Regions from separate parts of the Bradyrhizobium sp. SZCCHNR1053 genome, predicted to be linked through region 2. Evidence: predicted binding sites of a transcription regulator. Region 2 holds the regulator's gene; each other region holds the start of a gene.
The links. The regulator LexA, encoded in region 2, represses DNA repair genes until DNA is damaged. The targets are predictions, from matches to a motif close to TGTTCNNNNTGTGTTCNG.
Positions count from the first base shown of each region.

Region 1 (9,702 bases), on a different contig from region 2:
TAACCCGCATCTCCGGAAGGATCAGTCGATGGCCACCAAGAAGATGTCAGAACGCTCCCCCGAAAGCATTGCGCGGTCAGAGCGCCAGCGCGTCGCCGCCGAGGACGGGGCGAAGGCGCGCGCCGAATGGGATCAGCGCGCGACGGCGGTCCGCAAGAACATGGAGCGGCTGCGCGTGTTGCGGCTCGCCAAGGAAGCGGAAGCTGCGCAAGCGGGTCCTGTTGCTGCGCCTGCGCCGAAGCGGCGGAAGAAGGTCGCTCGCTAGGGCTGCTTCATCTCGCCTTCCGACGTCGGCTGCGCCGGTGGAACTAGCGGAACTTCAGATCCGTTGCTGGTGCTCGAACAGACGGGCGATCCATGCCTGATCATTACGCCTCAACCGCGTCCCGCGTACAGATCCGACCTTCGTACCGAGGAGGCTGACGTGGCCAAGTTGACAGCTACAGACGTTCGCATTGCAAAGGACGAGACGCAGCGTGGAGGCCAGACGATCGCATTTGCGCTTGCAATCGGCGCTACGCGGCAGGTCTGTCATCTCGAGACCTGCTTCGGCACACGCAATCAGGCGTTCGCTTATCTGCAGCGAAACCGCACGGCGTTCGAGCAGATGGCGCGCGAGCAGTTCGCCCGTGGCGAGGTGACCGACGGCGTCATCCATCTGCGCATGATCTGAGGCGATCCGCCACGCGCGAGCCTCCGAAGACGCTGCCCGACGCGCTACGCGCCGTTGCTGCTACTCCGCCTTCTGTTTGACCGGAAGCGGGACGCGCTCATAGGACGCGGGCAGATTGACGGGCCGGTAGTCCTGCGATTCCGCGATCCGCATCAGCACGCTCTCGTGGATGAACGCGCCCTCCGGAATGAAGCGCGGCTCGCAATTCGGAATGTAGAATCCGAAACGCGCCTTGCGCTCCGGCCACTCCTTGTACGTCGCGCTCTTCGGCAGCCATTCGAGCAGCCGCCAGGCCGGCCTCATCGAATCGTGCAGGGGGCCCTGGATGCTCGGCGCCACATAGGAGAACGGGCTGTTCTTGCGCTGCACGCCCCAGGCGAGCTGGTTCACCGTGCGCGGATTGACCGCCAGCCCCGCCTCGACGGCCTCGTCGATCATCCACAGCAGCGGATACTTCGAGACCGCCGATTGCGCCTCGGGATAACCGCCGCCGACGTCGCAATGTACGCCGGCGAACCACACCTGCTTGGCGTCCTGCGGTCCAGCATGCGCCTTGTTGAAGCGGTTCGGCGTGAAGGTCTGCGGCATGTTCCACGGCTTCAGCCGGAACATGCAGCGCCGTTCGTCGATCGCAGCGGCCTGCCGGAAAATCTTCACGCTCGGGTTCTCGATCGAGAAGGCGAGCTCCTCGAGGCTGGGGAGGGCGAGGAACCGGTCGGTGCGCGGCACGATGACGCTGGCCACCGTGTCCCACACGCCGACGAAATGGATCGTTGGCCAGCGTGTCGAGGTGATGCGCGCGAATTGCGCGGCCTGGTCGTCGCGGCTCTCGGGAATCGGCCCTTCGTCCTCGGTGCTCTCGACCTCGGTGGTGATGCCGCGTCCGGCCTTCGGATTGTCGGAGGAGTACTTCTTGTAGGCGATCACGCCCGAGCCGGCGAGATTGATCTGATCGGGCGAGATCAGCCCGACCTTGTGGATCAGTCCGGCAAGCACGCGCACGGTGTAGGCGCCGCGTGAGAAGCCGAACAGGAAGATGCGGTCGCCTTGCTGGTAATGCGTGGCGAGGAAGCAGTAGGCCCTGATGATGTTGTCGTCGAGGCCGTACCCGGTGGCGAGCCCCAGCACCATGTTGAAATTGGCCCTGAAGCGATGCCAGCTGTCCGGCTGTGTCAGGGTGCCGACGCCGGGATCGTAGAACACGGCCTGGAGTGGCGTCGTCTTGTCGGTCTTGCGCAGGCAGCGATAGAGCTTGAGCACGTTCGAGATGTTTTCGCTGATCTCGTTGCCGGTGCCGTCGCAGCAGATGACAATGTTCTTCATGACAAAGGAATGTCCGCGATAATGCTACCGCAACGAGTGTAGAGCATCGGGCTGGTGTTGGGGAGGTCGGTTCCTATGGCACTTCGTCTGGGTCGCTGTTGCGCGCCGCGCGACGGACATAGCGAAGTGATCGAATGGCGCCGCCGTACGAACGGATGGTCACTCGACGTGTCCGGTCGCCCCGCGCCGGCTGCCGTGTCCAGAGTTGTCGGCTGGTCACGGCAGCCGCAAGCAAAACGGCCGGATCTCTCGATCCGGCCGTTTCGATATCTCGCTTCGCTCGAAGCCCCGCCTGTGACGCGTCCGGCTTCTGCATCAATCGTGGATTTCGGCTTGCTCTCTCAGCTCGCCTTGGCGACCGGGGCAGCGTCCGCCGCTTTCTTCTCGATGGCGCGCTTTAGCTCCAGCGCGCGCGGCGACAGCGCCGCAGCGTTAGCCTTGAGCAGATAGGCGTCGAGGCCGCCATTGTGGTCGACGCTCTTGAGCGCGTTGGTCGAGACGCGCAGGCGCACGTTGCGGCCGAGTACATCCGAGATAAAGGTCACGTTGCACAGGTTCGGCAGGAAGCGCCGCTTGGTCTTGATGTTGGAGTGGCTGACCTTGTGGCCAACCTGGGGGCCCTTGGCCGTCAGTTCACAGCGCCGCGACATGGCAGTAAATCCTCTCTCATCCCCGCACCCTTCGTCCGCCTGTGTCGGCGGGCCGCGGGGGTCCAAAACTCGTCCAGCTCGTCTCTGGGAGATGCGGTCCTATAGGGGGGATGCGGCTTTTCGTCAAGGTTTTGAGGGATGGGGCCGGTGGCCCCTTAGCCACGCGCCGAATCGCAGGGCTGCCTCGCTTCACGGCGGCGGTATTTGCGCCCGCGGCACGGCGTCCGGCCATAGGCGTCCGCATGGCCGTTTTTCTCCGAAAGACGTCGTACAATCAACATCATAGCCGATCGCCGGAGACCACATAAAGGGCGTATTCGGGCGTGATGAGTGGACGTTCGCGCGATGGCGCGTCAAATTGGCCCGTCGAGCCCGGCGGATTGCAGGGGCTCACGGGGAGTTTGGGCCGCCCGATGCGGCTTCGCCGGAAGCGGAGCCGGACGTAAAGCGCTGGACAATCGGCCAGGATGTGACCGGTTCGCGTTGTTCAGGAGCGTTTTTGGCGTAAGTAACAGCAGTGGCGCGGCACAGGGGCCGGGGCCCGACAAGCGGATCGGCAGGACCATTTCGACGTGACCAACAGCACGGCCTTCTTCCGTTTCCGGCGCCTGGCGGTGGCCGGCTCCATCGCGGCGCTCCTGCTGCTGGCCCCCCACGGCGCCTGGGCACAGGCCCGGCTGGACGCCCAATATGAGGCTTCGCTGGCTGGCATCCCCGTCGGCAAGGGCACCTGGGCGGTCGAAATCGGGGATGATCAGTACGGCGCCGCAGCTCAGGGCGGCACCGCGGGCCTGCTCAAGAGCTTCTCCCAAGGATCGGGCACCGGGTCGGTGCAGGGGCGCGTCGTCAACGGCGCCCTGGTCGGGCAGAGCTACCAGGCCTCGACCACCACGGGAAAGAAGTCCGAGCAGATCCGCATCAATCTGCAGAACGGCACCGTGAAGGATTTCGCCATCGAGCCGACGCCGCCGGTCGATCCCGACCGCATCCCGGTAACGGATGCCCACAAGCGCGGCGTGCTCGATCCGATGACGGCCTCGCTGGTGCGGGTGCCGGGCAATGGCGAGCTGCTGTCGCCGGACTCGTGCCGCGGCGCTGCGCCCGTGTTCGACGGCCGCATGCGCTACGAGCTCAAGCTCGACTACAAGCGCATGGAGAACGTCAAGGCAGACAAAGGCTATCGTGGTCCGGCGCTGGTCTGCGCGGTCTACTTCACGCCGGTTGCGGGCTACATCCCGGACCGGCCGGTGATCAAATATCTCGCCCAGGCCCGCAACATGGAGATCTTCTTCGTGCCGCTCGCGGGCACGCGCATCCTGGTGCCGTTCCGGGTCGTGATTCCGACCTCTTTCGGCAAGGCGATGCTCGAGGCGACCTCCTTCATCACCCAGGCCTCGCCGCACGTCGCGAAAACGCAGTAGCGCGCGGCGGAATCCTCGTTGTCCGGCCGGCGCCGTCATTGCGAGGCCGCCCGGAAAGCCAGCATGTGTGATCCGGCGCGCGGCCTGAACGACGGCTCGCGTGAATCCGTTTGACTCTTCGCCGATTCTGATTCGACTCGGGCCTGCTCGAAACAGCGCCAGTTCCCTCGCGAAAGCGTTGCTTGTCGAGACTGTGAAAACTTGATCTAGTGCTGACTTGATCGCGCGGCGCGAGATGTTGCGGTGAACGAAGCCGGAAAGGCGCTGGAGTCAGCGATTCGGGCGTGATTCGTTCTCAAGGCGTTCCGAAGCTTAAGCTGCGTCCCTATATGCGTAGCAATGTGACACAGGTGTGAGGATCGCAGCCTCTCAGAACGACGATAATTCCAGCATCCATCGCGCCTGACCCGCGCGCCTGCAACGCCGGCCTCGAGACCCAATTTAACGAATGGCTTTTTCGTCTTCTTCGGCAGCCTCGCCTTTCGAGCGCGCGTCCGACCGTGCTCCCGGAAGCGGCGTCACCGCCGTGCTCGGCCCCACCAACACCGGCAAGACGCATCTGGCGATCGAGCGCATGCTCGCGCATTCCTCCGGCATCATCGGACTGCCGCTGCGGCTGCTCGCGCGTGAGGTCTACAACAAGATTGCTGATCGCGTCGGCAGCGAGGCCGTTGCGCTGATCACCGGCGAGGAGAAGATCAAGCCGAAGAACCCGCGCTACTGGGTGTCGACCGTCGAGGCGATGCCCAGGGATCTCGACGTGTCGTTCCTCGCCGTCGACGAGATCCAGATCGCCGCCGATCTCGAGCGCGGCCACGTCTTCACCGACCGCATCCTCAACCGGCGGGGCCGCGACGAGACGCTGCTGCTCGGGGCTGCGACGATGCGCCCCATCATCGAGCGGCTGCTGCCGGGCGTATCGACCGTGACGCGGCCGCGGCTGTCGCAGCTCGAATTCGCCGGCGACCGCAAGATCACGCGACAGCCGCGCCGGACTGCCATCGTGGCCTTCTCGGCCGACGAGGTCTACGTCATCGCCGAGCTGATCCGCCGCCAGCATGGCGGCGCCGCTGTGGTCCTGGGATCGCTGTCGCCGCGAACCCGCAACGCGCAGGTGGCGATGTTCCAGAACGGCGACGTCGACTATCTCGTCGCCACCGACGCGATCGGCATGGGGCTCAACCTCGACGTCGACCACGTCGCCTTTGCGTCCGACCGCAAATATGACGGCTATCAGTTCCGCCGGCTCACGCCGTCGGAGTTTGCCCAGATCGCGGGCCGTGCCGGACGGGCGACGCGCAACGGCACGTTCGGCACCACCGGGCGTTGTGCGCCGTTCGAGCCCGAGCTGGTCAATGCGCTCCAGAACCACACCTTCGATACCGTGAAGGTGCTGCAATGGCGGAACTCCAGGCTTGATTTCGCGTCCTTGAGCGCGCTTCAGGTCTCATTGGCGATCGCGCCGGGGCATGAGGCGCTGACGCGCGCGCCGATCGCGGAGGATCTGCGCGTGCTCGATCATGCCGCGCGCGACGCCGAGGTGCGCGACATGGCGCATGGCGCGGCCGCGGTCGAGCGTCTCTGGGAGACCTGCCAAATCCCCGATTATCGCAGGCTGTCGCCGGCCGCCCATGCGGAGCTGGTGACCACCGTGTTCGGCTTCCTGATGCAGAAGGGGCGTATTCCGGACGCCTGGTACGCCGCACAGGTCGATCAGGCCGACCGCGTCGATGGCGACATCGACACGCTGTCGGGGCGGATTGCACAGATTCGTACCTGGACCTTCGTGGCCAACCGGCCAGACTGGCTGCGCGACCCTGATTATTGGCAGGGGATTACCCGCGAGCTCGAAAATAAATTGTCAGACGCCCTTCATGAACGGCTCACGGAGCGTTTCGTTGATCGTCGTACCAGTGTATTGATGCGGCGCCTGCGGGAGAACAGTGTTTTGAATACGGAAATCGGCAAGACCGGCGAAGTGATCGTTGAAGGGCACGCGATCGGCCGTCTGGATGGATTCACCTTCGCGCCCGACGCCGCCGAAGCCGGCTCGGAGGCCAAGGCCTTGCAGGCTGCTGCCCAGAAGGCGCTGGCCGGCGAGATCGAGGCGCGCGCCGAGAAGCTGTCCAGCGCGCCCGACGAGCACATCGTGCTCACCGCCGACGGCACGGTGCGCTGGACCGGCGACGCGGTCGCCAAGCTGGTCGCGGCCGACGACGCGCTGCATCCGCGCCTGCGCATCATCGCCGACGAGCGGCTGACGGGTGCTGCGCGCGACAAGGTGCAGGCGCGGCTCGATCTCTGGCTGAAGACGCATATCGAGAAGCTGCTCGGCCCGCTGTTCGAATTGTCCAAGGCCGAGGACATCACCGGCATCGGCCGCGGCATCGCGTTCCAACTGGTGGAGGCGCTCGGCGTCATCGAGCGCGCCAAGATCGCGGCCGAGATGAAGGATCTCGACCAGCCGTCGCGCGCCACGTTGCGCAAATATGGCGTGCGCTTCGGCGCCTATCACATCTACGTCCCGGCGCTGCTCAAGCCGGCGGCGCGCGCGCTCGCTGCGCTGCTGTGGGCCGAGAAGCAGGGCAATGTCGACATGTCCGCGCTGACCGGCGCGCAGCATCTGGCGAGCTCGGGCCGGACCTCGTTCCCGGTCGACAAGGCGCTGCCGCGCGATGCCTATCGCGTGCTCGGCTACAAGCAGGCGGGCGAGCGCGCGGTGCGCGTCGACATCCTGGAGCGGCTGGCCGACCTGATTCGTCCCGCCCTGGCCTGGCGCGACAATGCACCGGGCGAAAAGCCCGCCGGCGCCTTCGACGGCCGCGGCTTCGTAGTGACGCAGGCGATGACCTCGCTCACCGGTTCGGCCGGCGAGGACTTCGCCTCGATCCTGCGCGCGCTTGGCTATCGCATGGAGAAGCGCCCGCCCCTGCCGCCCAAGCCGATTGAGAAGCCCGTCGAGGCTGCTGCTGCCGAGGCCGCTGCTGTGGAGACCGCCCCGGCTGAGCCGGCAGAAGCGCAGGCCGTGCCGGGCGAGGACCTCGCGCTTGTCGCCGGCGAGCCGGCCGACGAGCAGGTTCCCACCGTCGCGGAGGCCGCCGTCGCTCCGGTGACCGAGCAGACCGTCGCCGTGCCCGCGGCGGTCGGCGAGGAGCAGGCGGAAACCGCGTCGGTGTCGGCCCTGGCATCGCTGCCGACCGTCGATTTCGTCACGCCGGATGCGGCGGACGAGGCGTCCGTGGCCGAGACGGCTGCCGAAAGCGTCGTCGCCGAGGCGGAAACCGCCGTTGCTGCGGATGCGCCGCAGCCAGAAGCCGCTGAGGCCGTCGCGCACGAGGCAGCAAGCATCGGCGATGCTTCGGCTGAAGCTGCCGCGGCGGAAACTGCTGCTGGATCTACCGCGACCGCGGCTTCTCCGGCCGAGGCCGCTGCTGCCGCCGAGCCCGTCCTGGTCGAGGTCTGGCGGCCGGGCGGGCGCTCGGAGGAGCGCAGGCCGCGCCACGACCATCATCATCGCGGCCGGCCCAACCGTCCGCAGCACGAGCGCGGGCAGGGTGCCGGCGGCGGGCAGGCGCCTGCCGGGACGGCTCCCGCCGAGGGCGGCGAGGCGCGCGAGCGCCATCACCGCGGCCAGGGCCGACGCGACCGGATGAAGGAGTTCGGCAAGGACTTCCGCAAGGGCCCGCCGGAGGCTGGTGCGGCTCCAGCCGAGGGTGCATCAGCGCCGGCCCGCGAGGATCGCGGGCCGCGCCGCGACCATGACGCCAAGGGGCGCGACCAGAACCGCGATCGTAACAAGGGCGGCAAATTCGGTGGTGAGGGGCGCGGCGGCCGCGACTTCGGCAAGGGCGGTCGCGACAAGCGCGACAGCGGTCCGGCGCTGCGGCCCTATGCCTCGAGTGGCGGCGGAGGCCGGGATCGCGACCGTCCGGTCGATCCCAACTCGCCGTTCGCCAAGCTTGCTGCGCTCAAGGAGCAACTCGCGGCGAACAACCGCAAGGATTGAGCGACAAGATCGGTTGGCAAGATAGGTTGGAAGGACAACGCCGACGTCCGACACCCCGTCAGAGCGCCAGCGCCTCGACAAATGGCTGTGGCATGCGCGGCTGGTGAAGGCGCGCACCAGCGCCGCGGCGCTGGTGTCGTCGGGCCATGTCCGGATCAATGGCGTGCGCGAGACCTCGCCCGGCCACGGGGTGAAGACCGGTGACGTGCTGACCATCGCGCTCGACCGCAGCGTGCGCGTGCTCAAGGTGACCGGCTTTGCTGAGCGCCGCGGCGATGCCGCCTCCGTGCGCGGACTGTACGATGATCTGGATGGCGGACGATCCTGATCGATTGCGCCAGATCGGTTGCGCCAGATCGGTTGCGCCAGAGCAATTTCCGGTTCAGTTCTTCGCCCCGCTTCACTTGCGGCACAACACGTCCTGCGCTAGTCCAAGCCAGCCGAATTGTCGATCCGTTCCGGAGCCTTGGATGACTTACGTCGTCACCGAAAACTGTATCAAGTGCAAATACACCGATTGCGTTGAGGTCTGCCCGGTAGACTGCTTCTACGAGGGTGACAACATGCTGGTCATTCATCCGGACGAATGCATCGATTGCGGCGTGTGCGAGCCGGAATGTCCGGCCGACGCGATCAAGCCGGATACCGAGCCGGGGCTGGAGAAGTGGCTGGGCGTGAACGCCGAATATGCCAAGTCCTGGCCCAACATCACCCAGAAGAAGGACCCGCCGGCCGACGCCAAGGAGCACGACGGCGAGGATGGAAAGTTCCAGAAATATTTTTCGTCGAAGCCCGGCGCCGGAGACTGACGGTCGTCTCGCTACCTGCGCGTTCGCCAGCGCGCCCCGGCCTGCGGGGTGCCGTCGCGCCGATCGAAATCGTTACGCGGAAACAATGGCCTAGAACACCTCTTGCGGCGAGCGGGACGCGCTGCACGAGTTGTTCTATTCCGGCACGCTTCACTTAACCCTAACTTCGTGGATCCGTCACAATACCGCCCCTGCGGCCTCTAAATCATTGATTTTTGCGGCAAATGTGCTATATATAGCACATTCTCAGAGCCGAACCCGGCCATGCGTAACCTTTTTTGGCCGCCCTTTTAGGTTCCCGCAACATCAAACAGGGGCGTGGCAGTTCCGCGCGCAGGCTGTGTCACAGAAAACGCGTAAAAAGAGTGCTTCCAAGAGTACAAAAAAAGCCGCCGCGGCCAGCCGCAGCGTTTCCAAGGGCCGTGCCCGGACTCCTGTAAAGGAGATTCGGGCTGCCGCGAAGGCCTCGGCTGCCAAGTCCACTAAGAACAAAAGAAGCGCAATGCCTGAAAAGACTGCCAAGACTGCCGCGAAAGCATCCGCCGCGAAGACCACTCTTGCAAAGGACTCTGTTGCCAAGGCTGCGCCTGCCAAGGCCGCCGCTGCGCCCAAGGCTGCCACCAAGACCGCCGTTCCCGCAGCTGCTGCCCCTGTTGCCAAGCCCGCTGTCGCCGCCAAGCCGGCTGCTCCCGCCGCGGCCGCGCCGCGCGTCGAGGAAAAGAAGCTGCCGACCCAGCGCCAGGGCTTCAAGACCAACGAATTCGTCGTCTATCCGGCTCACGGCGTCGGCCAGATCCTGGCCATCGAGGAGCAGGAGATC
Region 1 covers NZ_JAUHJM010000002.1:633,878-643,579, reverse strand. The annotation lists gene QX051_RS07830 (transcriptional regulator) at 29-265, shown strand; gene QX051_RS07825 (hypothetical protein) at 425-673, shown strand; gene QX051_RS07820 (DUF2235 domain-containing protein) at 734-1,996, opposite strand; gene rpmB (50S ribosomal protein L28) at 2,338-2,646, opposite strand; gene QX051_RS07810 (DUF3108 domain-containing protein) at 3,288-4,067, shown strand; gene QX051_RS07805 (helicase-related protein) at 4,516-8,073, shown strand; partial or broken gene QX051_RS07800 (RNA-binding S4 domain-containing protein) at 8,135-8,401, shown strand; gene fdxA (ferredoxin FdxA) at 8,544-8,882, shown strand; gene QX051_RS07790 (CarD family transcriptional regulator) at 9,385-9,702, shown strand, end outside.
Region 1: a site for LexA is predicted at 4,358-4,375, ahead of QX051_RS07805 (helicase-related protein). Genes of this name have one in related genera too.

Region 2 (9,702 bases):
GACCAAATCAGCATAGCAGATTTTTCCGAAAAAGCGAATCCTAAATTCGACCGCCGGCAAGGGAGCGATCCGGCCCGTCTCCCGCCACATCCGCTGGTCGCAGACGGCCCGACCGCCTAAGCTGTCCGCTCTGCACGCCCCCGCGGCCCGGAAGAACCGAATGCCCCTCGACATCATCTGTTTGCGTGATCGGCCCGACCTGATCCCGCGCGTGTTCTCGCCCGAGCTGGATGCCATCTGGCCGGAGTTCATGCGGCAGGACCGGACGGCGACGTTGTACTATGATCCGCCAGTGTTCGACCAATATGCGGACTGCGCCTACGTGGCGCTCGCCGGTGACGAGGTGGTCGGGCGCGCCTTCGCCGTCCCCTTCACCTTCGGCATCGACGGCCGCCGCACGCTGCCGGATGCGGGCTGGGACGAGGTGATCCGCTGGGGTCACGAGGACCGCCTGCTGGGACGGCGGCCGACGACGATGAGCGCGCTGGAGATTGCGCTGCTGCCGAAGGCGCGCGTGCCCGGCAGCTCGCTCGCCATGCTCGCGGCTCTGAAAGGCTGCGCACGCGCCAAAGGTTTTGCCGAGCTGTATGCGCCGGTGCGACCGAACCAGAAACATCTGGCGCCGCGGACGCCGATGCGCGCCTATCTCGATCAGCGGCGCGAAGACGGCCGATTGGTCGATTCCTGGCTGCGCACGCACCTCGGCATCGGTGGCGAGATCGTCAAGATCGCGCCGTGCTCGATGACCATCGTCGGCACGCTCGCCGAGTGGTCGCAATGGACCGGCGTGACCTTCGATCGCTCGGGTGAGATCGAGGTCCCCGCTGCTCTCGTGCCCGTGCTCGCGTCGGTCGAGCACGACCATGCCGCCTATGTCGAGCCGAATGTCTGGATTCGGCATCCGCTCTAACGCGGTGCAGGCCGTCCGCGCGACGATCAACGCGCCGGCACGACGCGCTCGTCCAGAAATCCGATCACCGCATCGAACGCCTGCCGTCGATTCCGCTCCATCAGGATCATGTGCGTGCCCTGCCCGATCTCGACCAGGCGCTTGTACGGCGCGCTCACGAGACGAACGAACAGGTCGTGCGCCACGTCGAAGCGGACGTCCACATCCCATTCCGCCGAGAGCACGAGAACAGGGCAGTTGATCGTGCTGGGATCGTAGATCGGCTGGTCCACGGTCCAATGCTCGCGCACGTCCTGCACCGCGCCCGAAGGCGCACGGATCGCGCCGGGGTACGGCGAGTCCGGATCGGTCGCGAGCGTCGCCTCCGCCCAGGACTCGAACCAGCCGTCCGGAATCAGCTTGTCCCGCGCCTGCTCCGGAGCGGCGCCGCGCCACGCAGCCTCGAACGCGCGCGGGCTGACGATCCGATACGCGCCGAGCGGTCCGCCAGCGTCGATGCGCAGCGGCTCGCTGGACAGCCAGAGCGGCGTCACCAGGATCAGCTTCTCGAGCTTCGCGCTCGCCGCGCTCGCGAACATGCCCGCGACGGTGGCGCCCCAGGACATGCCGAGCACGTTGGCGCGCGGGACGTCGCGATGCCGGCAGATGAAGTCCACCGCCGCGCCGAAATCGTCCACGGCGGTCCGCGCATTGACCAATGGAGATCCCTCCTCGGCCGCCCGCGACATCTCCGGCGGCCGGCTGGAGCCGCCATAGCCGCGCGCATCGACGGCCCAGACATCGTAGCCGGCCTGCGCCAGGACATCCATGAAGGAGGCGCCACCAACCGCGACGTCGAACAGGCTGGCGGATGAAAAGGTGGCGCCGTGCATCATCACCAGCGTGCGCTCGGCCGAGAACCGTTGCACGTCATGCCGACGCTTGTTGATGAGCTGAAGCTGGACATCGGACACCGGGCCTTCGATCAGGCGGCGCTCGGAAACGATGCGCGGGGAGGACGTTGCGTTCTCGGTCATGGTCACCTCGGATCAGGCGAAGTGCCACGCGAACCGGTCGCCGTCGCGGCTGATCCGCCCGGCCGAGGACTCGGCGAAGTGGGTCGTGAACACGAGGGAGCCGGTCTCGGCGGCGTGGTTCAGCGCCCATTGGCGTGAGCTCCGCGCCGCGTCCGGAAATTCGCAATAGACCGAGTTCCAATCCGGACGCGCGACCTGCAGCGGATGATGCATCACATCGCCCCAGAACAGCGCGCGCTCGCCGCGCGAGGTGAGACTGATGCAGGCGTGATCGATGCTGTGACCAGGGCTCGGCAGATAGCGGAAGCCATCCACGACCTCGCTGCCATCGACCGTGATCTCACGCGCGAGGCCGGCCTCGACGATCGGCAGCACGCTGTCTTCGTAGACCCCTGGCAGCGGCGGATGCAGCATGCGACCGAGACCGGCCGCATCCCTGATCGCGGCATCCGAGCCGTCAGCGGCCGACAGTGCCGCCAGATAGGCGCGCTCGCGGCCTGAGAAAACGTACCGGGCGTTCGGAAACACCGGCGTCCAACGGCCATCGGCAAGCTGCGTATTCCACCCCACATGATCCGCGTGCAGATGCGTCATCAGGACGAGATCGACATCGCCAGGGGCGACGCCGGCCGCCCGCAGCCGGTCGAGAAACGGCTCGTTCAAGCGATGCAGAACTGCTGCGCCGGGCCGCTCCTTGTCATTGCCGGTGGCCGTGTCGATCAGGACCACCCGCTCCGGCGTCCGCACCAGCCAGCTATGGATGCTCAGGCGCAACGATCCCGTGTGCGGATCGACCGATCCCGCCCCCACCTGGCCTCGTTCCCGAACGATGCTGTCTGCTTCTACGCCCGGAAACAAAAACTCTCCCTCGACCGCATCGAGGCCGATCTCGAAGATCCTCGTGATGGTGGCGTCTCCGACGCGATAGGTCGTGATGTCCTGCATGTCTGGCGGCCTCGATCCGAACGGTGGTCTTGTCTGGGCCGAGATCTAGGACTAGGTCGTACATTCCTCAAATCGATCCAGCTCATGCAGTCCATCGATCACTTCGATCTTCGCTCCTTCGACCTCAATCTGCTGGTCGCGTTCGACGCGCTCATGCAGGAGCGCAGCGTGACGCGCGCGGCCGCACGCCTCAAGGTGGGTCAGCCTGCGATGAGCCATACGCTGTCGACGCTTCGCGTGCTGCTGCAGGACGAGCTGTTCGTCCGCGTCGGCGCCGTCATGCAGCCGACGCCAAAGGCTGCGGTGCTCGCCGGGCCGGTTCGGGCGGCGCTGGGGCAGATGCAGGCAGCGCTGCATGCCGCACCGGAGTTCGACCCGGCGACCGAGCAGCGCACCATCCGCCTGGGATTTTCAAGTGAGGTCGAGCTGCTGCTGATCCCCGAGCTCACCGCGGTGCTCCGTCGAACGGCGCCCGGCGTGCGGCTTCTCAGCCGGCCGACCGAGCGTAACGAAGTGCATCGCCTGCTCGACGACGGAGCCTTGGATGTCGCGGTCGGCTGCTTCGACGCCGTCGCACAGCGGCACAGATCCCAGCTCCTGTTCGAGCAGGCGCTGAGCTGCGTCTACAATCCAAAGCGCATCGCGATGAAAACGCCGATCAGCCTCGCCGACTATCTGTCGCTTCCGCACGCGCTGGTGACGCTGACCAACAGCCTGCAGGGCTGTCTGGAGGCGGCGCTGGATGAGATCGGGACCGAGCTCAACGTGGTCTCGGCCTCCTCGGAATTCCTCAGCGTGCTGGCGACGGTCGCCGCATCACCGGTGATCACGACGATACCGACCAGGATGGCAAAGCTCTACGGGCCGCGATTTGGGCTGACGCTCTGTCCCGCGCCGTTGAAGCTGCGGCTGCCGGCCGTCTCGATGGTCTGGCCGCTGCAGCTCGATCGTGATGCAGCATCGGTCTGGCTGCGGAACATGGTGGCGGATATCCTGCACACGACCGAGCGCGCCGCCTGTCGCGCAGCTGCTGGATAGAACGCGGGGCGGGAGCTAACCGGAACGGCGCATCGGCCAACGCCTTGGCACTGCGGTCGACCTTCTGCGCACTGATTGCAGGGTTTCTCGCGCGGTCGTGAGGCAGCGGCCCGGACGCGGCCAACATCAGACGATCAGAAGGCAGGAAGCGGCCTGAGCCCTTGGCCGAGCCGTGCGCGTTCGGTTAGAAGGCGACTCATTCGATCTGCCGTCTCCGTCCGAAGGAACTCTCATGGCCTTGATGCCGGTGTCCGATGCGTTGTCCGCCGTGCTCGCCGGCGCCGAGCCGCTGGCCGAGGAGCTGGTGACGCTGGACGAGGCCCATCACCGCATCCTGGCCCGCGACCTCGCGGCGCTGCGGACGCAGCCGCCCGAGGCGATGTCGGCGATGGACGGCTACGCCGTGCGCGCGGCGGACGCAGCCCAGGCCAAGGTGCGGCTGAGGGTGATCGGCGAGGTCGCGGCCGGCCGGCCGTTCGATCGCGTGGTCGGACCCGGCGAGGCGGCGCGCATCTTCACTGGTGGCGTTGTCCCTGAGGGCGCCGACTCGGTGGTGATCCAGGAGGACACGATCGCCGAAGATGGCCATGTCGTCATCAACGAGGCGGCCATCAAGGGCCGGCACATTCGGCCCGCTGGCGTCGACTTCCACCAGGGCATGGTGCTGCTGAAGGCGGGCCGCCGGCTCAGCGACCGCGACCTGTCGCTGGCGGCCAGCATGAATCATCCGGCACTGCCGGTGCGGCGCCGGCCGAAGGTGGCGCTGCTCGCCACCGGCGACGAGCTCGTGATGCCGGGCTCGACGCCCGGCCCGGGCCAGATCGTCTATTCCAACGGCTACGCCCTGCGGGCGCTGGTGCGCAGCGAGGGCGCGACACCGATCGATCTCGGCATCGCCGCGGATACGATGGAGGCCACGATCGCCGGGATCCGGCGGGCGCGCGAGGCCAAGGCCGACATCCTGATCACGACCGGCGGCGCCTCGGTCGGCGATCACGACCTCGTCAAGCAGGCGCTCGAAGCCGAGGGCGTCGAGATGGCGTTCTGGAAGATCGCGATGCGGCCGGGCAAGCCGATGATGCACGGACGGCTCGGCGACATGAGGGTGATCGGACTGCCCGGCAATCCGGTGTCGTCCTATGTCTGCGCCATCCTGTTCCTGGTGCCGCTGATTCGGCGGCTGCTCGGCCGCGACGAAGCTCGCATGCCACGCGAGACCGCCCTGCTCGGCCGCGAACTCGGGGCCAACGATTCGCGCGAGGACTATCTGCGGGCGCAGCTCGAGGAGCGCGCCGACGGCACCCTGATCGCAACGCCGGTGACCCAGCAGGATTCGTCGCTGCTCGGCAATCTCGCGCTCTCGCAGGCGCTGGTGATCCGGCGGGCGTTTGCGCCGAAGGCCGCCGCCGGCAGCCCGTGCGAGATCCTGCGCCTGCCGAGCTAGGCCGTTTCCCCCGGCAAAGCCCGGTCCGTTCACTACAATTTAAGGATTGCGGAACACACATCGAACATATAGTGTCCGTTCATGATTTGTTTTTAGTATGTTGCGGGCGACGCGATGATGGTCCGACTCCAAGGCGCTCTCAGCCGGTTTGTGCTCAAGGCGCAGCTCCTGGACTCGGACGACAACAAACTGGGGACCAGGTCGAGATGCTGACGCGCAAACAGTACGAACTTCTGCGGTTCATCAACGAGCGGCTCAAGGAAGCCGGCGTGCCGCCGTCCTTCGACGAGATGAAGGATGCGCTCGATCTGCGCTCGAAGTCCGGCATTCATCGCCTGATCACGGCGCTCGAGGAGCGCGGCTTTATCCGCCGGCTGCCCAACCGCGCCCGCGCGATCGAGGTGATCAAGCTGCCCGAGCTGTCACAGGCTGCCAACAACCGCCGCGGCTTCACCCCATCGGTGATCGAGGGCAATCTCGGCAAGGTGCGCACCAGCACTCCCGCGCTGGACGATGGCGAGCGCCCCGTCGCGGTGCCGGTGATGGGCCGCATCGCCGCCGGTACCCCGATCGAGGCGCTACAGACGCGCAGCCACACCATCAGCGTGCCTGCCGACATGCTCGGCAACGGCGATCACTATGCGCTCGAGGTGCGCGGCGACTCCATGGTCGATGCCGGCATCCTCGACGGCGACATGGCGCTGATCCAGCGCAACGAGACCGCCGATACCGGCGACATCGTGGTGGCGCTCATCGACGATGAGGAAGCGACGTTGAAGCGCTTCCGCCGCCGCGGCGCATCGATCGCGCTGGAGCCGGCCAACACCGCCTACGAGGTGCGCATCCTGCCGCCGAACCGGGTGAAGATCCAAGGCAAGCTGGTCGGGCTGTATCGCAAGTACTGATCGCGGACGCGATCGGTCGATCGGCGACGGGCGCACGCGCTTCGCCGCCGATCGAAATTGGTCACGCGCGAATGCACCTCAGGATGTGCAGCGCGGCATGCTCAAACGCTTGTGATCGCCCGCGGGCGCACGCGGTGCAGATCAGCGCAGAATTGCCGTGAAGCGCGCGCTAACATCACCATCGATGTCCACTCTGATAGAGGCCTGCGCCTGTCCGGGGGGAGCGTGGGTCGGCTATCTCTCAACGAGGAGCGATCCGATGTGTGACTACAGCCTCCATGCGGTTGCGTCCCGTCCCGCCAAGGTCGGCGAGACGTTGATCTCGACGACGTTTCGCGGCACCGCCACCCGCGGCTTCGCCCTCGAGAGCGAGCCGACCGTCGCCGTCTGCATGCTGCCCGGCACCGAGTTGGCATTTGTCGAGGACGTCCGCTACGACAGCCGCTGGCTCTGGACCCGGACGATCCGCGAGCGCGTCGCGAAGTTCAACAGCATCGAGACGCACATCCCCGATCGCCATCACGACGCGATCGAATTCGCCGACGGCCGCCACGTGCTGGTGACCCAGCTCTGCGAGGGCCAGCGCGTCACCGTGCTACAATTGCCGGTCAGCAAGCAGCCGGCCGAGCGCCGCCCGGGCATGGCGGAGGACGTTCCGGCTTCGCAGGCCACACCGATTCGCCGCATCAGCATCACCTGAGCGCCTGCGCGTCCGCATTTCTCTCGGTCATGAGCGAGCTTTCGGCCGGGGGAGATTTGGTTTCTGCAAGCGCAAGGTCCTTTCGGGCGAACCTCACGCTCCGGCATCGCATCGAATAGGAACGACATCCCTCGGCCGGCATTGTGTGCCGGGGGAGCTTGCCGCCGCGGTCAACAAGATCGATTGGAACAAGGCCGACCGGATCACCGAGCCCGGCCGCTACATGCTTCCGTTCGGATGGCTAACGGTCACGGTTGATGACATCGCCGTCTGGCAACGATATCCGGGCGCTGCGTTCACGCTGGTCGAAGGTCCCTCGCTGTTCGATGGACCCGACGACACCGAGTATCATCTCAGCACGTTGTATCATCTCAGCACGTTCGAGCTGTCCGGCGCTCAATCCTGCTCGCCCTGCTCCGTCTCCGGCGGCGTCGCGTCCTGAAGCCGCGACACCGGCGCACGCGGCGTCAGCGTCGTGTCGAACTCGCCGGCCTCGGCGGGCGCCGGCCACCACGGGCGGTCGGTGCCGCCGGCGCGCACCGGCGTGACGGAGAAGCCGGTGCCCCGCTGCACCAGCATCAAGGCGCCCTGCTGCTGCAGGCGCTGGCGATCGATGACGGCCGCCGCGCAGGATGACGGCGCGGCGCGCGCGGTGACGATCAGCGCGGCACGGGCGCAATCATCGTCGAGCGCCTCGGCGCGCAGGGTCAAGGCGGCGAATCGGCCGTCGACCATCGCGACCACGCAGCCCGCCTCGTCGCAGGAGACGCCATCGGCGAGCGATGAATCCGCCGGCAGCCGGGCATCGGCGTCGGCCGCGAGCCACTCCTTGGTGGCGAACACGTCCTTGCCGGTGCGCATCACATGCAGGCGTCCGTCACGACCGCGCACCGCCACCGCACGCCCATCGCCGGCGATCAGGACATCGGGCAGCGGCGTCGTGGCGGCCCACGCGGTGGCCACCACGAGCCCGACGGCACCCGACCAGCGCAGCGGTGTGCGCAGCAGGCCGATCAGGATGACGCCGAGGCTGGCCAGGATCAGCGGACCGATGCCGAAGCCCGGGATGCGCCCGACCGCGCCAGGCAGCGCCGCCACCCAGCGCGTCACCGCGATCATCCAGTCGATGCCGAGGCCCATCAGCGTCCACCAGGGACCGTCGAGCCCGAACGGCGCCGCCAGCAGGCCGAGCAGTCCGGCGGGCATCACCAGCACCGAAACCACCGGCATCGCCGCGAGATTGGCGAGCACGCCATAGGGCGTGACGCGATGGAAGTGGAACGCGGCATAGGGCGTGGTCGCAAGCCCCGCGATCAGCGAGGCCAGCAGCAGCATCGCAAGCTCGCGGCCGCCCCACAGCGCGATGCGCTGCGTCGTGGAGCTGTCCGGCGTCGCAAACAGTTTGGGCAGGCCGAACTGCACCAGCGCGACCAGGCCGAGCGTCGCCGCGAATGACATCTGGAAGCTCGGATGCACCAGCGCTTCGGGTGCCGCGATCAGCACGATCATCGCCGCGACCGCGAGCGTGCGGAAGGTGACGGCGCGGCGATCGACCATGACCGCGATCAGCACCACGGCCGTCATGAAGAACGATCTCTGCGTCGCGACCTCCGCGCCCGACAGCAGCAGGTAGAACGCCGCCGCGACCAGCGCCGCCGCGGCCGCCCATTTCTTGATCGGATGGCTGATGGTGAGGCCGGGGATCAGCGCAAGCAGCGCGCGCACGGCGAAGAACACGACGCCGGCGACGACGGCCATGTGATAGCCTGAGATCGACAGCACGTGGCCGAGGCCGGAGACGAACATCGCATCGTTGACATCGGGCGTGATGGCGTCGCGCCGGCCGGTCAGCAGCGCGGTGGCGATGGCGCGCTCATCGCCCGTCAGGCGGGCGCGGATGCGTGCGTCGATCGCATCGCGCAGGCCCTGCATGGCCGCCGCATAGCCCAGGCCGAAGCCGGCGGCCTGCGGCGGCGTCGCCGTCGTGATCGCGCCCATCACGAAGCCGGAGGCGCCGATGCCCTGGAAGAACATGTCGCGCGCGAAGTCGTAGGATCCCGGCCGCACCGGGGCCATCGGCGGCAGCAGCCGCGCCTTGAGCTGCACGAAGCTGCCGACCTCGGGCGCCGTGCCCTTACGCACCGCGAGCCTGACACGCGCGATGGTGACGGCGTTGCGCGGGCTCTCCATCGACGTCACCCGCAGCACGATCCGATCGCTGCGCTCGCGGACGTCGCGCGCCTCGACGAAGCCGGACAGCGCCACGGAGTACAGCGGCCGCGCCAGCACCGGATGTGCGACACGCGCGGTCTTGATGGTCGCCGCGGCAAAGCCGCACGCTGCAGCCGCGATCATCACGGCAGCCGGAAACATCCGATGCCGCCGCATCATGATGGCAACGATGCAGAGCAGCGCCGCGGTGGTGGCGGCGATCCAGAGCACCGGCTCGTGATCGGCGGTGAAGTACAGCGCGATGCCGGCCCCGAACGCCACCGGCACCCAGGGCAGCAGCCGGCCCGCCCCGGCCTCCTCGACCGCCCAGCTCTTCAGGCGGGCGGCGAATGCCGACGACGCGCCGGACCCGATCGCGGGCCAGCCGCCGGCCAGCGCGCCGCGCGGCGGCCAGACATCGGCCATCGCGCCCGCGATCCCGCGACGCCCTCCCGGCGGCCTGACCGGCTCCGCCATTGCCCACACCACCCGTTACTTCACGGGCATGGAGGCTAGCGAAACCACGGGGAATC
Region 2 covers NZ_JAUHJM010000001.1:671,329-681,030, forward strand. The annotation lists gene QX051_RS03170 (hypothetical protein) at 1-60, opposite strand, end outside; gene QX051_RS03175 (hypothetical protein) at 251-910, shown strand; gene QX051_RS03180 (alpha/beta hydrolase) at 937-1,926, opposite strand; gene QX051_RS03185 (MBL fold metallo-hydrolase) at 1,939-2,700, opposite strand; gene QX051_RS03190 (LysR family transcriptional regulator) at 2,956-3,909, shown strand; gene glp (gephyrin-like molybdotransferase Glp) at 4,142-5,353, shown strand; gene lexA (transcriptional repressor LexA) at 5,560-6,258, shown strand; gene QX051_RS03205 (hypothetical protein) at 6,518-6,958, shown strand; gene QX051_RS03210 (hypothetical protein) at 7,182-7,400, shown strand; gene QX051_RS03215 (ComEC/Rec2 family competence protein) at 7,355-9,646, opposite strand.

Region 3 (9,702 bases), 120 kb from region 2:
ATTCGGCGGCTTCCTCGACGGTCATGTCGAGCACGTCGGCGATCGACTTGCCCTTGAACAGCACGTCGAGCGTCTCGCGGTTGTAACGCTTGCCCTTGCAGACGTCGCAGGTGACGTAGACGTCGGGCAAAAAGTGCATCTCGATCTTGATGACGCCGTCGCCCTGGCAGGCCTCGCAGCGGCCGCCCTTGACGTTGAAGGAGAAGCGGCCCGGCTCGTAGCCGCGTGCCTTCGATTCCGGCAGGCCGGCGAACCATTCGCGGATCGGGGTGAATGCGCCGGTATAGGTCGCGGGATTGGAGCGCGGGGTGCGGCCGATCGGCGACTGGTCGATATCGATGATCTTGTCGATGTGCTCCAGGCCCTCGATGCGATCGTGCGGCGCGGCGGCCTCGTTGGCGCCGTTGAGCTTGCGCGCGATCGCCTTGTAGAGCGTGTCGATGAGAAGCGTCGACTTGCCGCCGCCGGAGACGCCGGTGATGGCGGTGAACAGGCCGAGCGGGATCTCGGCCGACACGTTCTTTAAGTTATTGCCGCGGGCGTTGACGACCTTGATGGTGCGGCGATGGTTCGGCGGCCGCCGCTCGGGCACCTCGACCTCGAGCTCGCCGGTGAGATATTTGCCGGTCAGCGACGCCGGATTGCGCATGATCTCGGCCGGCGTGCCCTCGGCGACGATGTTGCCGCCATGGGTGCCGGCGCCGGGGCCGATGTCGAGCACGTAGTCGGCGAGGCGAATGGCATCCTCGTCATGCTCGACCACGATCACGGTGTTGCCGAGGTCGCGCAGCCGCTTCAGCGTGTCGAGCAGGCGGGCGTTGTCGCGCTGGTGCAGGCCGATCGAGGGCTCGTCGAGCACGTAGAGCACGCCGGTCAGGCCCGAGCCGATCTGCGACGCCAGGCGGATGCGCTGGCTCTCGCCGCCCGACAAGGTGCCGGAGGAGCGCGCCAGGGTCAGATAGTTCAAGCCGACGTCGAGCAGGAAGGTCAGGCGGTCGCGGATCTCCTTGAGGATGCGGGTGGCGATCTCGGTCTGCTGCGCGTTCAGGGCCTTCGGCACCTCGGCGAACCATTCGCCGGCAGCCCTGACGCTGAGCTCGGATATCTCGCCGATGTGCTTGCCGGCGACCTTGACGCACAGCGCCTCGGGCTTCAGCCGGAAGCCGTTGCAGCCGGCGCAGGGCACGTCGTTGAAGTACTTGCCGAGTTCCTCGCGCGCCCATTCGCTCTCGGTCTCGCGGAAGCGGCGCTCGATATTGGTGATGACGCCCTCGAACGGCTTCTTGGTGTCGTAGGCGCGGACGCCGTCCTCATAGGTGAACTTGATCTCGTCGTCGCCGGAGCCGTGCAGCAGCGCGTTCTGCGTCTTCTTCGGCAGGTCCTTCCACTTGGTGTCGAGCGTGAACTTGTAGAACTTGCCGAGCGCTGTCAGCGTCTGCAGGTAATAGGGCGAGGACGACTTGGCCCAGGGGGCGATCGCGCCCTTGCGCAGGGTGACGTCCTTGTCGGGAATGACGAGATCAGCATCGACGTGCTGCTCGACACCGAGGCCGCCGCATTCCGGGCAGGCGCCGTAGGGATTGTTGAACGAGAACAGCCGCGGCTCGATCTCGGGAATGGTGAAACCGGAGACTGGGCAGGCGAACTTCTCCGAGAACAGGATGCGCTCGGGCCCGCTCTTGTCATGGATCTTGGCGGTCTTCTTCTTCTCCTCGGCCGGGGCGGCGGAGGCGGGCGCGTCGGCGAACTCGATCACGGCCAGGCCCTCGGCGAGCTTCAGCGCGGTCTCGAAACTCTCCGCGAGGCGCTGGCCGATGTCGGGGCGCACCACGATGCGGTCGACGACGACGTCGATGTCGTGCGGGAACTTCTTGTCGAGCGTGGGCACCTCGGCGAGCTCGTGGAAGGTGCCGTCGATCTTGACGCGCTGAAAGCCCTTCTTGAGATATTCTGCCAGCTCCTTCTTGTACTCGCCCTTGCGTCCGCGCACGACCGGGGCCAGCAGATAGAGGCGGGTGCCCTCGGGCAGCGCCAGCACGCGGTCGACCATCTGCGACACGGTCTGGCTTTCGATCGGCAGGCCCGTGGCCGGGGAGTAGGGCACGCCGACGCGCGCCCAGAGCAGCCGCATGTAGTCGTAGATCTCGGTGACCGTGCCGACGGTGGAGCGCGGGTTCTTCGATGTCGTCTTCTGCTCGATCGAGATCGCCGGCGACAGGCCGTCGATCTGGTCGACATCAGGCTTCTGCATCATCTCCAGGAACTGGCGGGCATAGGCCGACAGCGATTCGACGTAGCGGCGCTGGCCCTCGGCATAGATCGTATCGAAGGCGAGCGAGGACTTGCCGGAACCGGACAGGCCGGTGAAGACCACGAGCCTGTCGCGCGGGATCTCGACGTCGATGTTCTTGAGGTTGTGCTCGCGGGCGCCGCGGATCGTGATCGCCCGCAGGCTCGACTGGTTGGCTTGCGCGCGCTGCTTGGCCTTGAGCACTTCATCCATGACGATCGTCCCACGGCGCAGAGTCGCGCCATCGTTGCAGGCGCGTTCGCCGGAAGCCGGCCATCGGACGCCAGAGGGAAAAGGTATCGTCGGAACGTAGGAAGAACGGGAATGGATTTCCAGTGCCGTCAGCGAATCATCAACAATGCGCTCAGGGAATGGCAGCGAATGGCAGGAGGCGGACCGGTTCCGTCGGCCGCGTCGAGAGCCCAAAGAGTCGAGAGCCCGAAAGAAAAGACCTCCGCTCTCGTCGAGCGGAGGCCTTGTGCGTTGGCCCGGAGGGCGACGTTCTTAGAAGTGGTAGTTCACGCCGACCTGGACGGAGTGCAGGTTCAGAGTGCCCGAAGCGATATTGTTGGCGAAGTAGTTCTCGCTGCCGAGGCTCTTGTAAAGGTATTCGCCCTTCAGCGACCACTGCGGCGCGAACATGTATTCGAGGCCAGCGCCAACCGTCCAGCCGCTGTGGAACTTCGTGTCCGAGACCGAAGTGCCAAGGAAGGTGTTGGTCAGCTTGTTCTCAGCCCAAGCGTAACCGCCGGTGGCGTACACCAGGGTCGGGCCGAAGGCATAACCAATGCGGCCACGAACGCTGCCGGTGTCCTGGATCTTGGTGTTGAACGTGCCCAGGAAGCCGGGGATCACGCCGTCGCCGCTCTTGATGCTGGCCCAGGCCGCATCAGCTTCGAGACCGAACACGATGGCGCCCTGCTGCCAGTTGTAGCCGATGGTGCCGCCGGCGAGGCCGCCATCCGGACCATTGTCTTCAACGGTGGCGTAGCCGCCCATGGCACCGATGTAGAAACCGGTCCAGGTCAGCACAGGCGCGGCAACCGGCGCCTTGGTGTAGGTCGGGCGCGCAGCGAGGTCTGCGGCGGCAGCGGGAGCGGCCAGGGCGGCCAAAGCCACGGTCGCGAGCAGGATCTTCTTCATTCCAGTCTCCAGTTTATTCCTAGCAGTCCGCATCGCACCGAAAGCTTTACGCACGAAACAGACTCACCCGTTCAAGTTGACGCGGTTCCTATAGCCCGGTTCCGTGCGGATTGCCGTCACCCCGAAGACACACTCGCGGCCAAACCGCGTTTTTACGGGCGGCTCCAGAAAGCCTAAGTTACTCAATTACTTGGTTCCGAGTGTTGCAGGGCGGCAAAGGCGGCTCCTGAGCAACAAAAAGGCCGGCTTACGCCGGCCTTTGGAACTTTCGATTGTCGAACGGATCGATCAGTATTTGGCGACAACCGGGCCGCCGAAGCGGTAGTTCAGGCGCGCCGTGAACAGGTCGACGTCCTGCTTGATGGTGTCGGTCTGGGTGAAGACCGCGCCACGGAACGGGACGTTCGTGTTGCCCATGAACAGGTGGTCATACTCGAAGCCGACCGACCAGCCCGGCGAGAAGGCGTATTCGACGCCAGCGCCGACGGACGCGCCCCACTTGTGCACGGTCGTGGTGGCCAGCACGGTGTTGATCACGCCGGAAAAGATCTCGTACTTGGTGTCGGTGACGGCCGCGCCGCCCTTGGCGTAGAGCAGGACATTGTCGAAGGAATAGCCGATCTGGCCGGTGAACAGGCCGAAGGCGTTGAGCTTGGTGCGGTTGCGATCGGGCGCGAACACCGGGCTGACGTTGTTGCCGGTGAGGTCGGCCCAGTTGCCCTGCGCCTCGAGGCCGAACACGACCGAGCCCATCTGCCAGCGATAGCCGAACTGACCGCCGATCGTGCCGCCGGTGGCGTTATGGCAGCCCTCGGCTGGGCCATTCACGAGCGTCCAGCAATTGCGGCTCGTGCCATAGCCGCCGTTGATGCCAAGGTAGAAGCCGCCCCAGTCGTTGATGGCGACCATCATCGGCGGCGCCTTCGTATAGGGACGTGCCGCCATGTCGGCCGCCGAAGCGGACGTGGCCGTTGCGATGCCGACGAGCGCCGTCGTGATCACAAACAACTTCTTCATCAAATTCTCCCCCGGGAGGTTGGAATGACAAGCGATGGGCAAGTCATACACAGGGCATCCCGGCGAGGCTGTAACGCGCCCGCCACAGAAACGAAAAAGCGTTATAAATCATATATTTAGCACAAAAACGCCGCGACGCTGCCGGGCTGTTGACACGAAAAAGGCCGGCGCGAGGGCCGGCCTTTCCGAATGCGTGCGAGCGGCGGCTTTTTTCAGTAGCGCGTGCCCATCGGCGCCCCGAATCGATAGTTCACCCGGACGGTCGCCATGTCGATGTCCTGCTTGATGGTATCGACGCGCGACAGCACGGTTGCGGTGGCCGGGAAGCTGATGTCGCGCGAGCCCATGAACAGGTGGTCGTACTCGACGGCGACCGACCAGTTCGGCGCGAAGCCGAACTCGACGCCCGTGCCGACGGTGCCGCCCCAGCGGATCTCACTGGCCGAATCCAGCAGCGTGCCGACCGGGAAGGGCGCAGCCGCATTCGCCGTGCCAGTGTATTTGTTGTGGGTGACGGCGGCGCCGCCCTTCACGTACCAGAGCACGTTGCCCCAGGCGTAGCCGACCTGGCCGGTGAACAGGCCGATCGCATCGGTCTTGGTGTTGTTGGTGATGCCCGCAGCCAGCGCCGCCGTGCTCGCATTGGACGACTTCAGGTCGGTCCAGTTGCCCTGGGCCTCGACGCCGAACACCCAGCTCGCCGCCTGCCAGCGATAGCCGACCTGGCCGCCGATGAGGCCGCTCGAGGCGTTGTGGCAGCCTTCGGACTGGGTCGGCACGACCGGCACGCCGCCGACGCGATTGAGCGTCCAGCAATTGTGGCTCCAGTCGGCGCCGCCATTGACGCCGAGGTAGAATCCGGCCCAGTTCGGCAGCGGCGTGACATAGGCCGGCGGCGGCGCCTTGCTGTAAGGGCGCGTCGCGAAGTCGGCCGCTGAGGCCGGCGCCAGCCCCAGCGCCGCGGCGCTTGCGGTCAAGATCAAGGTCGTCTTCTGCATTCGTCTCTCCCCAGTCCCAATACACCACGCTCCGGATCCCTCCGATCCGGGCCCACGCGAAGGTGGCCTGTTGCTGGTTGTAGGAGAGACTGCTTTCTAAACTCGTGATCGGGAGCAGGCGCGTGGCGGGATGTGCCGAACGTACTTAAGCGCTGGTAAAGATCGCGACCGGTCGTGCAGATCGCAGAGCTGTCCCGAGGCGCGAGTGAGCGCTTGGCGCGTCAGACCCTCGACTGCCAGTCCTCGAGGGTCAGCGCTTGGAAAAGTCAGTGCTTGGATACGACGGGACCGCCCCAGCGATAGTTCACGCGGACCGTCGCCATGTCGACGTCCTGGCCGACCGCATCGGTCCGGCCCGCGGCTCCGCCGGGAACGCCCGAGAAGCCGAGGGTGCGGTTGCCCATGAACAGGTGCTCGTATTCGGCTGCGACCGACCAGTTCTTGGCGAAGCCGACCTCGACGCCGGTGCCGACAGCCGCACCCCAGCGCGTGGCGCTGGACTGGTCGAGCACACCGCCAGTTGCCGTGGACAGGCCGTTGTACTTCTCACCCGCAACCGCGGCGCCGCCCTTCACGTACCAGAGCACGTTGTTCCAGGAATAGCCGATCTGGCCGGTGAGCAAGCCGATCCCATTGATCTTGGTCTGGTTGGTCACGGGCGGGACGAACTGGCTGGTGTTGCTGCCCTTGAGGTTGGCCCAGTTTCCCTGGCCTTCGACGCCGAACACCCAGCCGCCGGCCTGCCAGCGATAGCCGATCTGGCCGCCAGCCAGCGCGCCGGTCGCATCATGGCAGCCTTCCGCGTTGGTTGCGGCCACGCCGGCGAAGCTGACCTTGTTGGTCCAGCAGGTGCGGGCCGATGCGCCACCGGCATTCAGGCCGATATAGAAGCCACTCCAATCATAGATCGTCGTGATCATCGCAGGCGCTTTGGTGAAGGTGCGCGCGGGCAAGTCGGCAGCGATGGCCGGCGCAATCCCCAGCGCCAGCGAAGTTGTCGCCCCCAGCAACAGCCTTCTCATCGCATTCCCCAAACCAAGTCCGACGCCCGCACGCACACTCTCACCAACGCCCACCCGCCGGACCTTGATAGCCCCTTCCGTCGTAAAAAGCCGTCACCCAAATGACACAACGGCCCAGCAAGTACCGGTTCTGGCACACAAAAAAGGCCGGCGCGAGGCCGGCCTTTCGACACATTCGATTTGCGCGTGCAATCAGTAGCGCGACACGATCGGGCCGCTGAAGTGATAGGAGATGCCGGCCTTGACGGTGTGCACGGTGTCGCTCCACTCGGAGCGATTGGCCGGAACCGCGCTGTACTGAATCGAGCTCTTGCCGAAGTCGAGATAGTTGTATTCGACCTTGGCCGACCAGTTCGGCGCGAACATGTACTCGGCGCCGGCACCGATCGTCCAACCCCAGCGCCAGTTGTTCTGAGCGAAGCTATTCGCCGCGCCGCCATTGAGCGCTGCGTCGTAGCGGTGTTGGAGATCGCCGACGGCAGCGCCGCCGCTGACAAAGAACAGCGCCGGACCCGCAGCCCAGCCGAGGCGGCCCTTGATGTCGCCAAAGCCGCGCAGCCTGGTGAAGTAAGTATCGCCGAGACCGGCGTTGATGACGCCCGACCGGCCGTTGATGTCGGCCCAGTGATAGTCGCCCTCGAGACCGAACACGATGTTGTCGACCTGCCAGTTGTAGCCGACCACACCGCCGATGAAGCCGCCGCTGGTGTTATAGTTCTGAGTGCCGGCAAAGATCGCCGTATTGGGCGCTCCGAAGAAGGTCTCGTTGCTTCGGCCCCAGCCGCCGCCGCCCTGCAGACCGAGATAGAAACCGGCCCAGGTCGGAAGTGGCGCCGGCGCCACCACCGGGGCCTTCGTGTACGGGCGGGCGGCGAGATCGGCGGCTCCCGCCGGCGTCAGCGCCCCCAAAACCATTAAGCTGACAGCTCCGAGAAAAATTCTTTTCATCCCAAGTCTCCCGCGTTGGGCGTCTCCAAATTGGTCCCCGGAGACGCACTTCTGTGAAGTTGGTGCGACCACGCTTGCGGCCCCAATCCGTCCAGAAATATACGCTATTCAACCCTGGATACCGTCTCCCAAAAGCCACAGCCGAGGAGGAAGTGCGGCGAGCTAACTTGATGAAAGTTAATCCCTTTTCCGTGAATAAGGGAACTTTTTGCGGGTTCCATTGCGAGAAGTTGCGGTTCCATCGAGTTCCGCGGAACTCGACGCACGGTTGTAGACATATGCGCGCGAACAAAACTGGAACAATGGCCTTCCGCCTGCTATATGTGGATAAGCAATGGACAGGGCGGGTGGACCGCGCGGCAACCGTATAGGGTCCGCCGCGAGAGGAAGGGTTAGCCACCGGACGCCGTGAGGCCGGTGTGGACGGCCGGTCCGATGATCGAGAACCGCGGGAGAGTGGTGATGGCGGGTAGTGTGAACAAGGTGATTCTGGTCGGCAATCTTGGCAAGGACCCCGAGATCCGGCGTACGCAGGATGGGCGGCCGATCGCCAATCTGAGCATTGCGACGTCGGAAACGTGGCGCGACAAGGCGACCGGCGAGCGCAAGGAAAAGACCGAGTGGCACCGGGTGGTGATCTTCAACGAGGGCCTTTGCAAGGTCGCCGAGCAGTATCTGAAGAAGGGCGCCAAGGTTTACATCGAGGGCGCGCTGCAGACCCGCAAATGGACCGACCAGAGCGGTGTCGAGAAGTACTCGACCGAGGTCGTTCTGCAGGGCTTCAACTCGACCTTGACGATGCTCGATGGCCGGGGCGGCGGCGGTGGCGGCAGCTTCTCCGATGACATGGGTGGCGGCGATTTCGGCAGCAGCGGTCCGTCGATGGCGCCGCCGCGCCGCGCGGTCGCTTCGGCCGGCGGTGGCGGACGCAACAGCGACATGGACGACGACATTCCGTTCTGAGGCGCATGGGCGGCGGCACGACGTTCAGACCGCTGCCATCTGACCACGGGGGTGTTGCATGAGCTTCGCACCGCTGCTCGCCGCCGAACCCGCCGTCCTGCTGCACGCCGTCGCCGCGATGACGGCGTTTGCGCTGGGACTCGTCCAGTTCGCGGCCCCGAAGGGGACCTTGCTGCATCGAACGATCGGCTGGATCTGGGGCGCGCTGATGGCGGCCGTCGCGGTCAGCTCGTTCTGGATCCACACCATCCGGCTGGTCGGGCCATGGAGCCCGATCCACCTGCTGTCGCTCTACACGTTGGCCGTGCTGCCGCTTGCGGTGTGGGCTGCGCACCGCCATCGGGTGGCGGCCCATCGCCGGGCCATGATCACGCTGTTTTCCGGTGCCCTCGTGATTGCCGGACTGTTCACGCTGCTGCCCGGACGGATCATGCACAAGGTGGTCTTCGGGCCCTAGCCAGAGACGGTTCCCGAGCAAGCCTCGCGGAGCCGTGTCATGTGGTTAAGTCCCTGGAAAGGCGAGCAGAAAAAGCGCGGCCCACCTCGGTTTGGGGGTGGCCTGCGGCGCGCTCCTGCGCTATATGATTCCAAGCGATTTTCGCGTGTCAAAACCGACCGGTATCCCCTTTGTCCGATAAAGAAGATGAGAAGCCCGGCGATCCGGGCGGACCTTCCGACATTCGTCCCGTTTCCATCCTCGACGAGATGAAACGCTCCTACCTCGATTACGCGATGAGCGTGATCGTGTCGCGAGCGCTGCCCGATGCGCGCGACGGCCTCAAGCCCGTGCACCGGCGCATCCTGTATTCGATGTACGAGCAGGGGCACACGCCCGACAAGAAATACGTCAAGTCCGCGCGCGTGGTCGGCGACGTCATCGGTAAATATCATCCGCATGGCGACCAGTCGATCTACGACGCCATGGTGCGCATGGCGCAGGACTTCTCGATGCGCGTGCCGCTGATCGACGGCCAGGGCAATTTCGGCTCCGTCGACGGCGATCCGCCGGCCGCCTATCGATACACCGAAGCCAAGCTCGCCAAGTCGGCAATTCCGCTGCTCGACGACATCGACAAGGACACTGTCGATTTCCAGCCGAACTACGACAATTCGGACAAGGAACCGTCGGTTCTTCCGGCCAAATATCCGAACCTGCTGGTCAATGGCGCCGGCGGCATCGCGGTCGGCATGGCCACCAACATCCCGCCGCACAATCTCGGCGAGGTGATCGATGCCTGCATCGCGCTGATCGACAATCCCGCGCTCACGATCGATGACCTCATCAACATCATTCCGGGGCCGGATTTCCCGACCGGCGGCA
Region 3 covers NZ_JAUHJM010000001.1:555,102-564,803, reverse strand. The annotation lists gene uvrA (excinuclease ABC subunit UvrA) at 1-2,503, opposite strand, end outside; gene QX051_RS02635 (porin family protein) at 2,795-3,433, opposite strand; gene QX051_RS02630 (outer membrane protein) at 3,722-4,450, opposite strand; gene QX051_RS02625 (outer membrane protein) at 4,663-5,448, opposite strand; gene QX051_RS02620 (outer membrane protein) at 5,715-6,470, opposite strand; gene QX051_RS02615 (outer membrane protein) at 6,663-7,418, opposite strand; gene QX051_RS02610 (single-stranded DNA-binding protein) at 7,881-8,381, shown strand; gene QX051_RS02605 (DUF2306 domain-containing protein) at 8,440-8,838, shown strand; gene gyrA (DNA gyrase subunit A) at 9,009-9,702, shown strand, end outside.
Region 3: a site for LexA is predicted at 2,594-2,611, ahead of uvrA (excinuclease ABC subunit UvrA). Genes of this name have one in related genera too.